Regions from separate parts of the Streptomyces sp. NPDC005141 genome, predicted to be linked through region 1. Evidence: riboswitches for the same ligand, from Rfam matches in the RefSeq annotation. Region 1 holds a riboswitch; the other holds the start of a gene.
The links. Region 1 has a riboswitch for thiamine pyrophosphate ahead of thiO (glycine oxidase ThiO). Riboswitches for the same ligand answer to the same signal wherever they lie in the genome.

Region 2: it holds a riboswitch for thiamine pyrophosphate, as region 1 does, so the genes downstream of both, ACWD68_RS04550 (purine-cytosine permease family protein) here and thiO (glycine oxidase ThiO) in region 1, are expected to answer to the same signal.

The regions. Positions count from the first base shown of each region.
Region 1 covers NZ_JBSFYW010000014.1:22,158-29,216, forward strand. Annotated here, with positions in the region: gene ACWD68_RS13765 (thiazole synthase) at 1-292, opposite strand, end outside; gene thiS (sulfur carrier protein ThiS) at 296-496, opposite strand; gene thiO (glycine oxidase ThiO) at 493-1,659, opposite strand; TPP riboswitch at 1,657-1,769, opposite strand; gene ACWD68_RS13780 (hypothetical protein) at 1,822-2,199, shown strand; gene ACWD68_RS13785 (NAD(P)/FAD-dependent oxidoreductase) at 2,232-3,464, shown strand; gene ACWD68_RS13790 (Rv2175c family DNA-binding protein) at 3,530-3,901, shown strand; gene thiE (thiamine phosphate synthase) at 3,993-4,652, shown strand; gene metF (methylenetetrahydrofolate reductase [NAD(P)H]) at 4,833-5,756, shown strand; gene ACWD68_RS13805 (SCO2102 family sporulation regulator) at 5,813-6,826, shown strand; gene ACWD68_RS13810 (phytoene desaturase family protein) at 6,876-7,059, opposite strand, start outside.
Region 2 covers NZ_JBSFYW010000004.1:79,808-86,866, forward strand. Annotated here, with positions in the region: gene ACWD68_RS04535 (DUF5994 family protein) at 1-250, opposite strand, end outside; gene ACWD68_RS04540 (phospholipase) at 1,021-2,388, opposite strand; gene ACWD68_RS04545 (alpha/beta fold hydrolase) at 2,664-3,497, opposite strand; TPP riboswitch at 3,773-3,867, shown strand; gene ACWD68_RS04550 (purine-cytosine permease family protein) at 3,859-5,259, shown strand; gene thiD (bifunctional hydroxymethylpyrimidine kinase/phosphomethylpyrimidine kinase) at 5,354-6,151, shown strand; gene gndA (NADP-dependent phosphogluconate dehydrogenase) at 6,586-7,059, shown strand, end outside.

The DNA of each region.
Region 1 (7,059 bases):
TGACCAGGTCGGTGCCCAGAGCCTCGCGCGCCAGGCGGGCGGTCAGCACGGCCTCACCGGCGGTGTAGCAGCCGGCCGTGTTCGGCAGGACGCGGATGCCGAGCCTGTCGAGCACCGACAGGACCGAGCCGTGCACGGACGCGTCCACGCGCCGCATCGCGACCGTCGTCAGCTCCGTGCCCGAAGCCACCAGGGACCGCTCCAGGACGTCGAGGCTGGGCGCGCCGCCCGTCCCCATGATCAGCCGGGACGCATAGGACCTGCCCCCGAGGACGAAGGGATCGTCGGCCATGGGTCAGCCTCCTTGGACGGCGGTGAGGACTTCGACGCGGTCGCCCTCGGTGAGAGCGGTGGACGACCACCGCGCGCGCGGGACGACGGTCTCGTTCAGGGCGGCGGCCACTCCGGCCGGCGCCGGGGTGAGGGTCGCGACGAGGGCGTCGAGAGCGGTCCCGGCGGCGATCCGCTGCCGCTCCCCGTTGACGACGATGTTCATGCGGGCTGCTCCGTGAGGGCGGTGGCGCCGAAGCGCAGAGGACTGAAGGGGCGGGCTTCGGCGGGGAGTTCGCCGGTGGTCAGGACGTGGGCCATCGCGTCGCCGGTGACGGGCGTCAGGAGCACGCCGTTGCGGAAGTGCCCGGTGGCCAGCAGCAGTCCGTCCAGCGCGGTCGGGCCGAGCAGCGGCGCGTTGTCGGGCGAGCCGGGGCGCAGCCCCGCGCGGGTCTCGACGAGCGGCAGCTCGGTGATCCCGGGAACCAGCTCATGGGCGTCGCGCAGCAGTTCGTAGACGCCGCCCGCCGTCACCGTGGTGTCCCAGCCCAGCTCCTCGCTGGTCGCGCCCACCACGAGCTCGCCGTTCTCACGCGGCACCAGGTAGACGTGACTGCCCCGGACCACGGCCCGCACGGTGCGGTTCAGGAAGGGCGCGTACCGCCGCGGTACGGCGAGCCGCAGGACCTGTCCCTTCACCGGGCGCACGGGTGGCAGGACGTCTTCGGGGACGCCCGCCAGACGGCCGCTGAGGCTGCCCCCGGCCAGCACCACCTGGCCCGCCGTGAGCTCGGTGCCGTCCGTGGTGACGACCCCGGCGGCCCGGTCCCGTACGACGGTCAGACGCTCCGCCCAGGTCCGGTGCAGGACCACTCCGGCCCGCTCGCACGCCGTGACCAGGGCCCCCGCGAGGCGCCGGGGATCGATCTGGTGGTCGCCGTCGACCCGCAGTCCACCGCGTACGCCGGGCGCGAGCATCGGCTCGAGACGGCGGCACTCACGGCCGCTCAGCCACTCCGACTCCAGCCCCGACCGGCTCTGCAGAGCGTGCAGTTCCCGCAGGTGCGCGCGGTCGTCGGCGTCCAGCGCGACAGCCAGCGTGCCGCACCGGAGGTAGCCGAGATCCTGGCCGGACGCCTCGGTCAGCTCGGCGGCGAAGTCCGGATAGCGGCGCGCGGAGGCGAGGTTGAGGCCCAGCAGGGTCTCCTCGCCGTAGTGCAGCTCGGTGACGGCGGCGAGCATCCCGGCCGCGACCTGGGCGGCCCCGCCGCCCGGCTCGGGGTCCACGAGCGCGGTGGTGAACCCGCGCTGAGCGGCCCGCCACGCCGTCACCAGACCGATGATTCCGCCCCCGATGACGAGGACGTCTGAGGAACGTGCAGGCGACATGGGCGTCCAGCCCCTCCCTTCGCCGGCATGACCCGGATCAGGTTCGTACGGTCGGAGGCCGCCCAGCCTCCCTCTCAGCCCGGTGCGTCCGGGCTCCCGCGAGTGCTTTACGTTGGCCACCCTAGCCCGCCCCCGCCCGCCCCAGTAAGGGAGCCTCCGCCCATGGCACGATCGCTCGACGGCCTCGTCCTGGCCCCCGTCGCCGACCAGGCGCCGGGTCAGGTGGGCACCCGCACCCGGTTCGCGTACCACGAGCAGGACGGCGTGGTCTGGGCCGACTACGCGGGCGGCGACGTGGTCCGCGGGAACCTCGTGGGTACCCGCGAGGGCGACCGCCTCGACTTCCGGTACGTGCAGCTGAAGCACGACGGGACCACCTCGTCGGGCCACTGCGTGTCCCTCGTGGTGGAACTGCCCGACGGCCGGCTGCGGCTGGAGGAGAGCTGGGCGTGGGAGTCGCGGACAGGCACAGGGACGAGCGTGGTGGAAGAGGTGCGCTCGACCGGCCGTGTGGAACAGGTCACTGAGCACGTCAGCTGACTGACGAATTGTCAGGTGTCTATGGTGATCAGGTGAGCGAGCAGACGCAGTCTCAGGCGCAGGGGCCCACGGCACGGCGGGTCGTCGTGGTGGGCGCGGGCATGGCCGGAGTGCAGACCGCGGTCGCCCTGCGCGAGCAGGGCTTCACGGGCACCGTCACCCTGATCGGCGCGGAGCCGCATCAGCCGTACGACCGGCCGCCGCTGTCCAAGGCCGTCCTGCTGGGCAAGGCCGAGGGCTCCGCCTTCGACGTCGACTTCGAGGCCCTGGACATCGAGCTGAGGCTGGGCCGCACGGCCCTCGGCGTGCGCCCCGGCGACCACGAACTGGACACCGAGGGCGGACCCGTCCCGTACGACGTCCTGGTCGTCGCCACCGGCGCCGAACCGATCCAGCTGCCCGGCGCGGAGGGCGTGCCCGGGGTGCACCTGCTGCGCACCCTGGACGACGCCGACCGGCTGCGTCCGGTCCTCGCCCAGCAGCACGACATCGTGGTCGTCGGCGCCGGCTGGATCGGCGCCGAGTTCGCCACCGCGGCGCGTGAGGCGGGCTGCGCGGTGACGGTCGTCGAGGCCGCCGACCGGCCGCTCGCCGGGGCGCTGCCCGCCGAGGTGGCCGCGCCGATGGCCGCCTGGTACGCGGACAGCGGGGCATCGCTGCGCACCCACGCGCGCGTGGAGCGCATCGAGCCCGGCGCGGTGGTCCTGGACGACGGTTCCCGGGTGCCCGCGGGCGCCGTCGTGGTCGGGATCGGGGCGCGGCCCGCGACCGCCTGGATCGCCGGCTCCGGCATCGAACTCGGCGCCGACCGCGAGATCGTCGCCGACGACCACCTGCGCACCTCCCTGGCGGACGTCTACGCGGTCGGCGACTGCGCCTCCTTCCCGTCGGGACGCTACGAGGACCGCCTCCTCGTCCACCACTGGGACAACGCCCTGCAGGGCCCGCGCACGGTCGCCGCGAACATCATCGGGGAGGCGCCCGCCGCCTACGACCCGGTGCCGTACTTCTGGTCCGAGCAGTTCGGCCGCTTCGTGCAGTACGTCGGCCACCACGCGCCCGCCGACACCATGGTGTGGCGCGGCGACTCCTCGGGCGCCTCCTGGTCGGTGTGCTGGCTCCACGAGACGCGTCTGGTCGCTCTTCTGGCGGTGGGCCGCCCGAGGGATCTCGCCCAGGGCCGCCGGCTCATCGAGGCGGGCGCGCTGATGGATCCGGAGCTGCTCGCGGACCCGTCGAGGCCGCTGAAGGCCGCCGCGGCCTGAATCCGTCACCCCAGGTCGGGTGCCCTCGGCTTCCGACTGTCGGTCCGGGATGGCAGGCTTGTCCCGTGACCGAGATTGACGCAAAGATCGATGCTCTCGTCCCCGCCTGGCTCACCCTCCCCGACATCGCCGAACAGTTCGGCGTCGAGGTGACGCGCGTCCGGCAGCTGGTCAAGGACGGCCAGCTGATCGCCGTACGCCGTGGTGAGAACCGCGCGCTGCACGTCCCCGCCGACTTCATCGACGCGGACGAACAGAAGGTCGTCAAGGGCCTGGCCGGCACCCTGACGCTCCTGAGGGACGACGGATTCTCCGACGAAGAGGCCCTCGAGTGGCTCTTCACCCCCGACCCGAGCCTGCCCGGCACCCCCGCGCAGGCTCTGAGCGAGAATCGCGGCACGGAGGTGAAGCGCCGCGCCCAGGCGCTCGCCGTCTGACCTGAACGCGACCGTCCGGCACGGGGAGCGCGGCGGCGGGACCATCCCGGCCGCCGCACTCCCCGCGCACCGACAAACGGGGGATCCACGCATGCCCGAGAACGCCGCCACGACCGCGCGGGGCCGGCTCGCCGACGCCCGCGTCTACCTGTGCACCGACGCCCGCAGGCGGCAGGGCGACCTCGCCGAGTTCCTCGACGCGGTCCTGGGGAGCGGTGTCGACATCGTGCAACTGCGCGACAAGGGCATGGAGGCGGGCGAGGAACTGGAACACCTCCAGGTCTTCGCGGACGCCTGCGCCCGCCACGGCAAGCTCCTCGCGGTCAACGACCGGGCCGATGTGGCCCACGCCGCCCGAGCCGGCGTACTGCACCTGGGCCAGGGAGACCTCCCGGTTCCCGCGGCCCGCGCGATCCTCGGCGACGAGGTGCTCATCGGCCGCTCCACGCACGCCGCGTCCGAGGCCGCGGCCGCCGCGGTCCAGGAGGGCGTGGACTACTTCTGCACCGGCCCCTGCTGGCCCACCCCCACCAAGCCCGGCCGCCACGCACCCGGCCTCGACCTGGTCCGCACCACGGCCTCCCTCGGTACCGACCGTCCCTGGTTCGCGATCGGCGGTATCGACCTCGGCCGGCTCGACGAGGTGCTCGAAGCCGGCGCCCGCCGGGTCGTCGTCGTACGGGCGATCACCGAGGCGGACGACCCCGGCGCGGCCGCGGCGGAGTTCGCCAAGAGGCTGCGTGCGGCGTAGGCACGGCAGCGGCCCGCGCGGAGCGTGCCGGCACGGCTGAGTCTCTGCCGGGCGTGCGGTTCGGGCCGCGCGGAGAGTGCCGATGCGGCCCCTGTCCGAGGGGTGGACAAGAACTCGACAGATCGGACAAATCCCAGCGGTTCGGTTGGGGGACCGACGCCCTCTGGCTAACCTGCGAGTATGGCCCTCGGATCTGCTTCCACCAGGACTGATCGCGCACGCACCGTGCGCGACATGCTCGCGACCGGCAAACAGACGTATTCGTTCGAGTTCTCGGCGCCGAAGACTCCCAAGGGCGAGCGGAACCTGTGGAACGCCCTGCGGCGGGTCGAGGCCGTCGCGCCCGACTTCGTCTCCGTGACCTACGGAGCCGGCGGCTCCACCCGGGCCGGCACGGTCAAGGAGACCGAGCAGATCGTCCTCGACACGACCCTGACCCCGGTCGCCCACCTCACCGCGGTCAACCACTCCATCGCGGAACTGCGCAACATCATCGGGCAGTACGCGGACGCGGGCATCCGCAACATGCTCGCGGTGCGCGGCGACCCGCCGGGCGACCCCATGGGCGAGTGGGTCCCGCACCCCAAGGGTCTGACCTACGCGGCCGAACTCGTGCACCTCATCAAGGAGTCGGGCGATTTCTGCGTCGGGGTCGCGGCCTTCCCGGAGATGCACCCGCGGTCCGACACCTGGGACCTGGACGTCTCCCACTTCGTCGACAAGTGCCGCGCCGGCGCCGACTACGCGATCACGCAGATGTTCTTCCAGCCGGAGTCCTATCTGCGCCTGCGGGACCGCGTCGACGCGGCGGGCTGCGCGACGCCGGTCATCCCCGAGGTCATGCCCGTGACCAGTGTGAAGATGCTGGAACGGCTCCCCAAACTGTCCAATGCCTCGTTCCCGGACGTCCTGAAAGAGCGGATCCTCACAGTCAAAGACGATCCGGCGGCTGTACGCTCCATTGGGATCGAGTTCGCGACGGAGTTCTGTGCGAGGCTGCTGGCCGAGGGAGTCCCCGGACTGCACTTCATTACGCTGAACAACTCCACGGCGACGCTGGAAATCTACGAGAATCTGGGCCTGCACCACCCGCAGCAGGCCTAGACCGGTCGCACCCGCGTACGACACACTGCGTAGCGGCCACTGGGAGAGGGGCGTACATGGGCTTGACGGTCCTCTATCTTGCATTCGGCATCGTCGCGCTGTGGCTGCTCGGCGAGGTGCTGCTGCAGTACAAGGCGCGGCTGCGGTTCCGGCTGCTCGCCTTCGTCGGCTTCCTCGGTGTGGTTCTCGGCGTCCTGATGCACTCGGTCGTGGTCATCGGTCTGGGCGCGGCCGCCTTCACCGTCGGTCAGACCTATGTGACGCTGTCGTTCCGCCAGGGCTTCGCGCAGGGCTGGGCCATCAACGGCCGCTCCGCGCCGGCCAAGCCCAGCAAGCGCCGCCGCGGTGAGCCGGAGAACGAGGACCCGTCGCTCGAGGTCTCCGACCTCGATGAGGTCGAGGAAGCGGCCTACCGGCACGATGACGAGTACGCCGCCGAGGACGACGTCTTCACGCCCGCCCAGTCCGACCGGTTCATGCCCCCGGGGTCCGCCGACCCCGCGGCCGCCGAGTCCACCGCGGTCTACGAACCGCAGCCCCTGCCCGAGGACACCGGCTCCTACGGCGTCTACAACGCGGCCGCCTATGCCGCCGCCACCGATCAGTCCTACGGCGCGGCCCAGTCCCAGGACCAGCAGGCCTACGCCGCGGCCGCCCAGTCCCAGGACCAGCAGGCCTACGCGACGGGCGGTCAGTCGCAGGACCAGCAGGCGTACGCGTACGACGGATACACGGGCTACGACCAGCAGCAGTACGGCTACGACAACAGCCAGCAGCAGTACGCGGCCTACTCCGACCCGTACGTCGGCCAGCAGACGTACACGGGCGCCTCGTACGACACCACCTACACCGGCGGCGACCAGCAGTACACGCAGCAACAGCAGAACTACGGCCAGGACCAGTACGCCACCGGCACGTACGGCGGCGAGACCCCGCCCGGCGGTGTCTGGGTGCCGCAGCAGCGCACCGACGAGCAGTACGGCGGCGAACTCCCGCCCGAGCAGCAGCAGTACCCGTACCAGGGCAACGGCAACAACAACGCCGGGTACGACGAGCAGTACCGTTTCTGACCGGCCGGACAGCGGCTGGCGGCCTCCCCTCGCCGCCGCCCGCGTCCGTTCACTGTGAGCCCTGGAACTCCGGACCCTCCACGATCAGCCCGGTCACCAGCGCGCCCGACATGCCCGCGTGCGGCAGGCCGCCGCCGGGGTGCGCCCAGCCCCCGGCCGCGAAGAGCCCGGGCATCCGCGTGCTGTTCGACGGGTGCAGCAGCCGGCCGTCCCCCGCGGGGAGCGCGGGAGCG
Region 2 (7,059 bases), on a different contig from region 1:
GCAGCCGAACGACATGGTTGGCCACGAGCATGCGTCCGGGCGACATCGGCCACATCTCGGTGTTGACCGTCACGGCGGTGATCTGTCCCCACAGGCGGGGCAACGCGCCGATCAGAAGCGGGAGTTCGACGAGGAGATCGCGCGAACGGGGCCACCATGCCCCGTCGATGCGCCGCGGCAGGGCACTGTGCGGCGCCAGCCGCACGCGGGCGAGGGGCGGGAACGGCAGGGGTTCGAGGACGGCGGCCATGGAAGCTCCTGTCTGGGGGCACGCCTTCGGCGTGCCGATGGCTCGCGCGCCGTGACCCGGCGGTGAGCGGGACGGCTCGGTCGAGCCGGGCGACGGGCAGGGCTCCTTGAACTCGGTGGCCTGGGTGCGAACCGTGCGGCCGGGCACTCGGGCTGCCTTGGTGTGCGGGTGTGCGGGCCCTCAGTCGATGGCCCCGCTCCCATGGTCACGGTGCTCGTCATGGACGAGGCACCGGCGGAAGGCGCTGGCGGCACCACGCTCCGCCTCGAAATGGGCGTCGGCGGTTCGGTCCCTGCGTCGTCGGCCCGCATACCCCGACTGGACCGGCTCGACTTCGGACGCCGTACAGCCGAGCAGAGGGCGAACGCGGTCGGCCGTCATAGGGCGAAACCTGCCCCGGGCCATGAGCCACCCGGCGTCGTCCTGCGCCGGGGACGAGACCGGCCCGATCACCGGCGTACGACGTGCCCTCGGTTCCCCCACCGTACTCCGCCCGCCGGGAAACGGGACTTCGGAGACCGCACGTCTTGCGGAACCACTGCACCCGCCCCTTCCCTTGCCGCTTTCGCAGGTCACCCCGCTTCCGGTGTCCGTGGAGGGGCCTGGCCAGAGGCACGATTCCGGGTCGGTCGGCCCGGCAGCCATGGAACGGGCCGTCTGGGAGCCACCCGCTCCCGGACGGCCCTGACACCACTGACCTTGCTCGGGGCCCCGCGTGGACCAGTCCCCCGCGGCTGAGGCCGACGCAGGGCTCGCGGGTCTCAGCCGGGTTACGGATAGGTGTATGTGTTCAGAGTGCTCACGGCAGCGGTGGGGTCGCCCAGGTCGTAGCGGTCGACAGCGAGGAAGTTGGGCTTCTTGCGTGCGGCCGGCTGGCAGAAGCGGCGGGCTCGGTCGGCGAGTTTGGTGTTGTCGGTGGCGGCGGTTCCGGAGATGGCGGCGTCGCGGAAGTGGTTCATGACGAAGAGGGGGCGGAAGCCCGGCTCGGTGCGGGTGAGCGGGACGTTCGTGCCCGCGTCGTACCAGCGGCTGTAGCAGGACCAGTCGGAGGAGCCGAGACCCGAGCCCATGGACCAGTAGTTCTCGACGGTCCATTCCCGCTGGTACATGACACCGAAGCTGTCCCGGGTGAGTCCGGCGGGCTCGTCGGAGGAACGGCTGTGGTCGGTGAAGATCAGCAGGCGCCGGCCTGCGGCGGTCAGTTCGGCGAGCTTCGGCCAGCCGTGCTCGCGCACACCGGTCAGGTCGGGGCGGTAGAGAACGTCGGACAGGCCGTTCACGCGGGCGAGTTCGGCGCGCAGGACGCCCGGATCGACGTAGTCCTCCAGGAACACGGTGACGAACTGGTCGGGGTGGTGCTTGAGGAAGTCGACCATGCGCTGGAGGTCGACCCACAGCGCGACCGGCCTGCTGACGAGGGTGCAGCTGTTGTGGCAGAGGATCGCGCCGTCCGGGGTCTGGTGCAGGTCGAGCATGAACCCGCGTACGCCGTCGGCGAGTTGCTGGTTGATGCCGCGCGTCTGATTGGGCACCAGATTGACGAAGGGCGGCGCGAATCCGCCGTCCACTCCGTTGGCGTAGGCGTTGTGGGTGGTGAGGAACGTGACCTGGTCCAGGGTGCGTTGGTCCTGGGACGGCATGGGTCGGGTCTCGGGCGCGACGGGGGTCAGATACCAGGTGGCGAGGCCACCCCGCGCACCGATCGCCAGCTGGGCGGGGTAGTTGGAGCCGGAGGGTTTGGCGCCGACCGTCAGATAGCGGTCCGTTCCGGGTGCCTTGAGCGTGTACTGGTCGGCGCCGCTCGGGGTCACCTCCCAGGCGGCGTCGGCGCTCGAACAGGCGACGGTCCGGGCCTGGTCGCCCGCGCGGCCCAGACAACTGCCCGCGCTGTCCGCGCTTTCGAGAACGGTCGCGGAACCGGCAGCGCGCAGGGTCCACCGCTGGTGGTCCTCGTTGCCCTTGGGGTTGTGCTGGACGACCGCGCCGGCACTGTCGGCGGCGTTCAGTCCCGTGGTCGCGCTCTGGACGAAATAGGCGCCCGCTGCCGGGACTTCGGCGGCGTCGGCGGGCGCGGGGACGGCGAGGACGGTGCTCAGTACGGCGGTGGCGGCGAGCAGGGAGCGTGGGCTCGGTCTCATGGCACGTGATCCCTTCCTGTGGGGAGCATGAGCATGCCATGTGACGGTGAGCGTCAACGGTACGGATCGCGTCAAGAGTCGGTCTCGCTGCCAGCCCAGAAGCTCCGCGGGCAGCCCTGCCCGAAGCACCGGCGCGGCGAGAGGGTGCGGCGAACGGGTGCGGAGGAAGACACCGGAGATCAGGCCCAACGCGGTTGCTGTGCACCGGCGTTCGCCCTCCGGGCCACATCAGGCAGTGCCTCCGGGCGACGTCGGGCAGTGCCCGTGGGGCGATGTCAGGTGGTTCCGGAGGGGGTGCCGGGGTGCGCGATCCGCGCTGCGAAGGCGGCGATGTCCGCGACTACGCGTTCGGGCTGTTCCCAGTGGACGACATGGCCGGTGCCCTCATAGGCGAGGAAATCGGCGCCGTGCACGGCGTTCAGGATGGTCTGCTGGTCTTCGCGGGACAGGTACTCGTCCTGATCGCCCCAGATGACGAGGGTGGGCACCAGGATGCCCGCGAGGGTCGCGCCCAGATCGGCGTCGAGGAGACCGCCCACCGTCTCCTCCCAGACGTACGCGGGGAGTTTGAGGCTCTCCTCGACCATGGTCTCTATGAACCCCCGGGCGATCGGGCGGGCCGCCGTCCCGGCCAAGAAGTCCTCGACGAACGCGCGGGGCACGGGATCCGCGAGACCTTCCAGTGACTCCCGCACCCCGGCTGCCGCCGGCTTGTCCGCGAGGGTCCCGGGGACGCCGAGCAGAACCAGACCGGCGATGCGGTCGGGGTGGCTGCCGGCGACGATCCGGGCCGGTACGCCACCGCTGGACGCCCCGACCAGAAGGGCTCGCGGGATGTCGGCCGCGTCGAGGAAGGCCACCAGGTCTGCGGCGAAATCGTCGGGAGTGTAGCCCTCGGGAGGCCGGTCCGCATCGCCGTGTCCGCGCTGCGTGGGGGCATAGCCGTGCAGGGACGCCGGAAGGCGCCTCAGGAGAGGCTCGAAGGACCACCAGGAGTCGGCCAGACCGTGCACGAAGACGACCGGTGTGCCACTGGGGTAACCGGCTTCGGCGTACGGGAGGGTGAGCCCTTCCCGCACCTGCGCGGACTTCAGGGAGATCACGGTCACGGCACCCTGCCTCCTTCCGCCCGGCCACCGGGTCCGGGAACCCGGGAGCGGAGAGCGAGCGGCGATCACTTCCGACAGTACCGAGGGGCGGCACGCGCCGCGCTGCGGGGAAGCCCGGCCGGGCCACCCGGATGAAACGGACGTGTTCGGTCGGGTGCTGCGCCAGGTGGGTGGCACGAAGGGCCGTGGGGGTGCCGCCCCTGCGGGGACCCCGTGTCCCGGGGCGGGCGCCTCCGCCGTACACAGGAGCGAGGGATGGGGTTAGTGTGTCCGTCGTACCGGACACGGGGTGCCCCCTCCAGGGGCTGAGATCACACCCGTCGAACCTGAACCAGTTCGTACTGGCGGAGGGATGTCTTCCATGCCATTGGCGCATGTTTCCGACGGGCTGCCCGTCGACAGCCGACCCGCCGTCTTCGACGGACGGATGCCTGCCGCACCCGGCGACCTGCGGGTGGAGGGGCACGGCATCGAGCCGGTCCCCGAGAACAACCGGTACGGCGGGGCCGGGCGCCTGTTCACCGTGTGGTTCGCCCCGAACCTGACGATGACGGGCGTGTTCACCGGCACCATCGGCATCGCGCTCGGCCTGGACTTCGGTACCGGCCTCGCGGCGGTCGTCCTCGGTACCGTGCTCGGCGCGCTGCCGACCGCCTACCTCAGCACCTGGGGTGGCCTCACCGGCACCGGCCAACTCCCCCTCGCACGGCTCGCGTTCGGCCGGGCGGTGGTGCTGCCCGGGATGCTCCAGTGGCTGTCCTCGGTCGCCTGGGACGCGCTGATCGGCCTGTTCGGCGGGGACGCGCTCGCGCGGCTGTGCGGTTGGCCGTTCTGGCTCGGCGTGCTGGTCATGATGGTTGCCCAAGGGGCCCTCGGAGTCCTCGGTTACGAAGCGATCCACCGTCTCCAGATCGTCATGACGTTCGTGCTCGCCGTCGCCTTCGCGGTGATCGCCTGGCGGATGCTGGACGGTGTCCACCCCACCGCGACCGGTGCCGCGACCGGTGCCGACCGCTCGGGCGCGTTCGTGCTCACCAGCACCATCGCGCTCAGCCTCTCGCTGTCCTGGGCGCCGTACGCCAGTGACTTCAGCCGCTATCTGCCGCGCGCCACCTCCCGCCCGCGGATGTTCTGGTGCACCCTGCTCGGCCTCGTCGTGTCCTTCGTCGCCGTTCAGGTCCTCGGGCTGTGGGGCGCGTCCGTGCTGACCGACCAGACGGCCGCGGGCGTGGACGAGTTGCTGGGCGGCGGGACGGCGGGCGCGTTCGGGCTGCTGGCCGTGGCGCTGGCGGCGGTGTGCAGCAACGCGATGAACGACTACAGCGGTTCGCTGGCCCTGCAGACCCTGGGCGTGCGGATACCGCGTCCGGTGGCCGCCGCGCTGGCCGCCGGGCTCGGCTTCCCCCTGGTGCTGTGGATGCACGCCGCCGACACCACGGCCCGCTTCCAGAACGTGCTGCTGTTCGTGGGTTATTGGATCCCCGGATTCGTCGCGATCGTTGTCGTCGACTGGATCGCCCGGGGGCGGGAGCGCGGCGGCGCCCCGGTGGATCTCGCCGTCGAGACCGTCCTCCCGCGTTCCGGACGGGCGTCGCTGGTGGCTTTCGTCGGGGCGTTCGGCGCGGCCGTGCCGTTCATGGACACGGGCCTGTACGTCGGTCCGGTGGCCGACACGCTGCACGGCGCCGACCTCTCCTACTACGTGGCGTTCCTCGTCGCCCTCGCCCTCTACGCCCCGCTGCGGCTGCGCCGCCGCGCCTAGGCCCGTCCGACGGGCCTGTCCGACGCGCCCGTTCGTCGCTTCGCCGGCCGGAAGGGACTCGCGCCCGACGCCGTATCCGAGAGGAACACCCCGCATGACCACGCCGCCCCGCGTCCTGACCATCGCCGGATCCGACTCCGGCGGAGGCGCCGGAATCCAGGCCGACCTGAAGACGATGCTGGCGCTGGGGGCCCATGGGATGAGCGTGCTCACCGCGGTGACAGCGCAGAACTCCGTTGGTGTGCAGGGTGCTTGGGAACTGTCCGAGGACGCGGTGCGCGCCCAGTACCGCAGTGTCGTCGACGACATCGGCGTGCAGGCCGTGAAGACCGGGATGCTCTCGTCGCCCGGCCTGGTCACCACGGTCGCCGCGCTGCTGTCCGACGTGGCCGCCCCGGTCGTCGTGGACCCGGTGAGCGTCTCCAAGCACGGGGACCGGCTTCTGGCCGACGACGCGCTGGACGCCGTACGGACCCGGTTGCTGCCGCGGGCGACGGTGGCCACCCCGAATCTCGACGAGGTCGCCCAACTCACCGGGGTGAAGGTGAAGGACGAGGAGGACATGCGCAGGGCCGCCGACCGGATGCTCGCCTACGGTCCCCGCTGGGTGCTGGTGAAGGGCGGCCATCTGCCGGGACAGGCCGTCGATCTGCTCACCGACGGAACGGCGGAGCACTGGCTGCGCGCGCCGCGCCACGACAACCGGCACACGCACGGTACGGGGTGCACGCTCGCCTCGGCCGTAGCGGTGGGCCTGGCCGAGGGACTGCCGGTGCCGGAGGCCGTTCGGCGGGCCAAGGAGTACGTGACCGCCGCCATCGAGGCCGGGTTCGCGCTCGGCGCCGGCATCGGGCCGGTGGACCACGGGTGGCGCCTGCGCCGGAACATCTGAGTCCGGCCACTCTCCCGACGGCACGGAGGATCCGGGTCCGGCCGCATTCCGACGGCACGGAACCCTTGGGTCCCGCCGCACTCCCGGCGGCGCGCAACATACGACTCCGACCGCCTTCCCGACGGCACGGAACCTCTGGGTCCCGCCGCCTTCCGGCGAGCTCAACGGCCGGGGCGGTCCGCTGCCCTGAGGTCCGGAGCGGCATGGTCCGGGCACCGCCCGAGGACCGGAGAGCCGGGTCCGGGCGTCACCCCGGAAACCGGAGCGGTCGGGTCCGGGCACCGTCCGGACACCCGGGCGCGCGATCTGCCGCACCACCTGCCTCAAACGGTGAACACCCCGCCCCCTGCCGTGCGTACTGATCGGCACAGCGACAGTCGTCTGCTCGCCCGTCAGGTACGCGGGTGGGCAGATCCGGATCCAAGGAGCACACCATGAAGGCGACCGCGCAGATCGGCGTCACAGGGCTCGCGGTGATGGGCCGCAACCTTGCCCGCAACTTTGCCCGGAACGGCTACACCGTCGCCGTCCACAACCGCACCCCCGCACGCACCAAGGCCCTGGTAGAGGAGTTCGGGCACGAGGGCGCCTTCGTGGCGGCCGAGTCGGCCGAGGACTTCGTGGCGGCGCTGGAGCGCCCCCGCCGCCTGATGATCATGGTGCAGGCGGGTGCGGCCACCGACGCCGTCATCGAGGAGTTCGCGCCGCTGCTGGAGACCGGCGACATGATCATCGACGGCGGCAACGCCCACTTCACCGACACCCGGCGTCGTGAACAGTCCCTGCGCGAGCGCGGCATCCACTTCGTCGGCGCGGGGGTGTCCGGCGGTGAGGAGGGCGCCCTGCACGGACCGAGCATCATGCCCGGCGGCTCCCCGGAGTCGTACGCATCGCTCGGCCCGATGTTC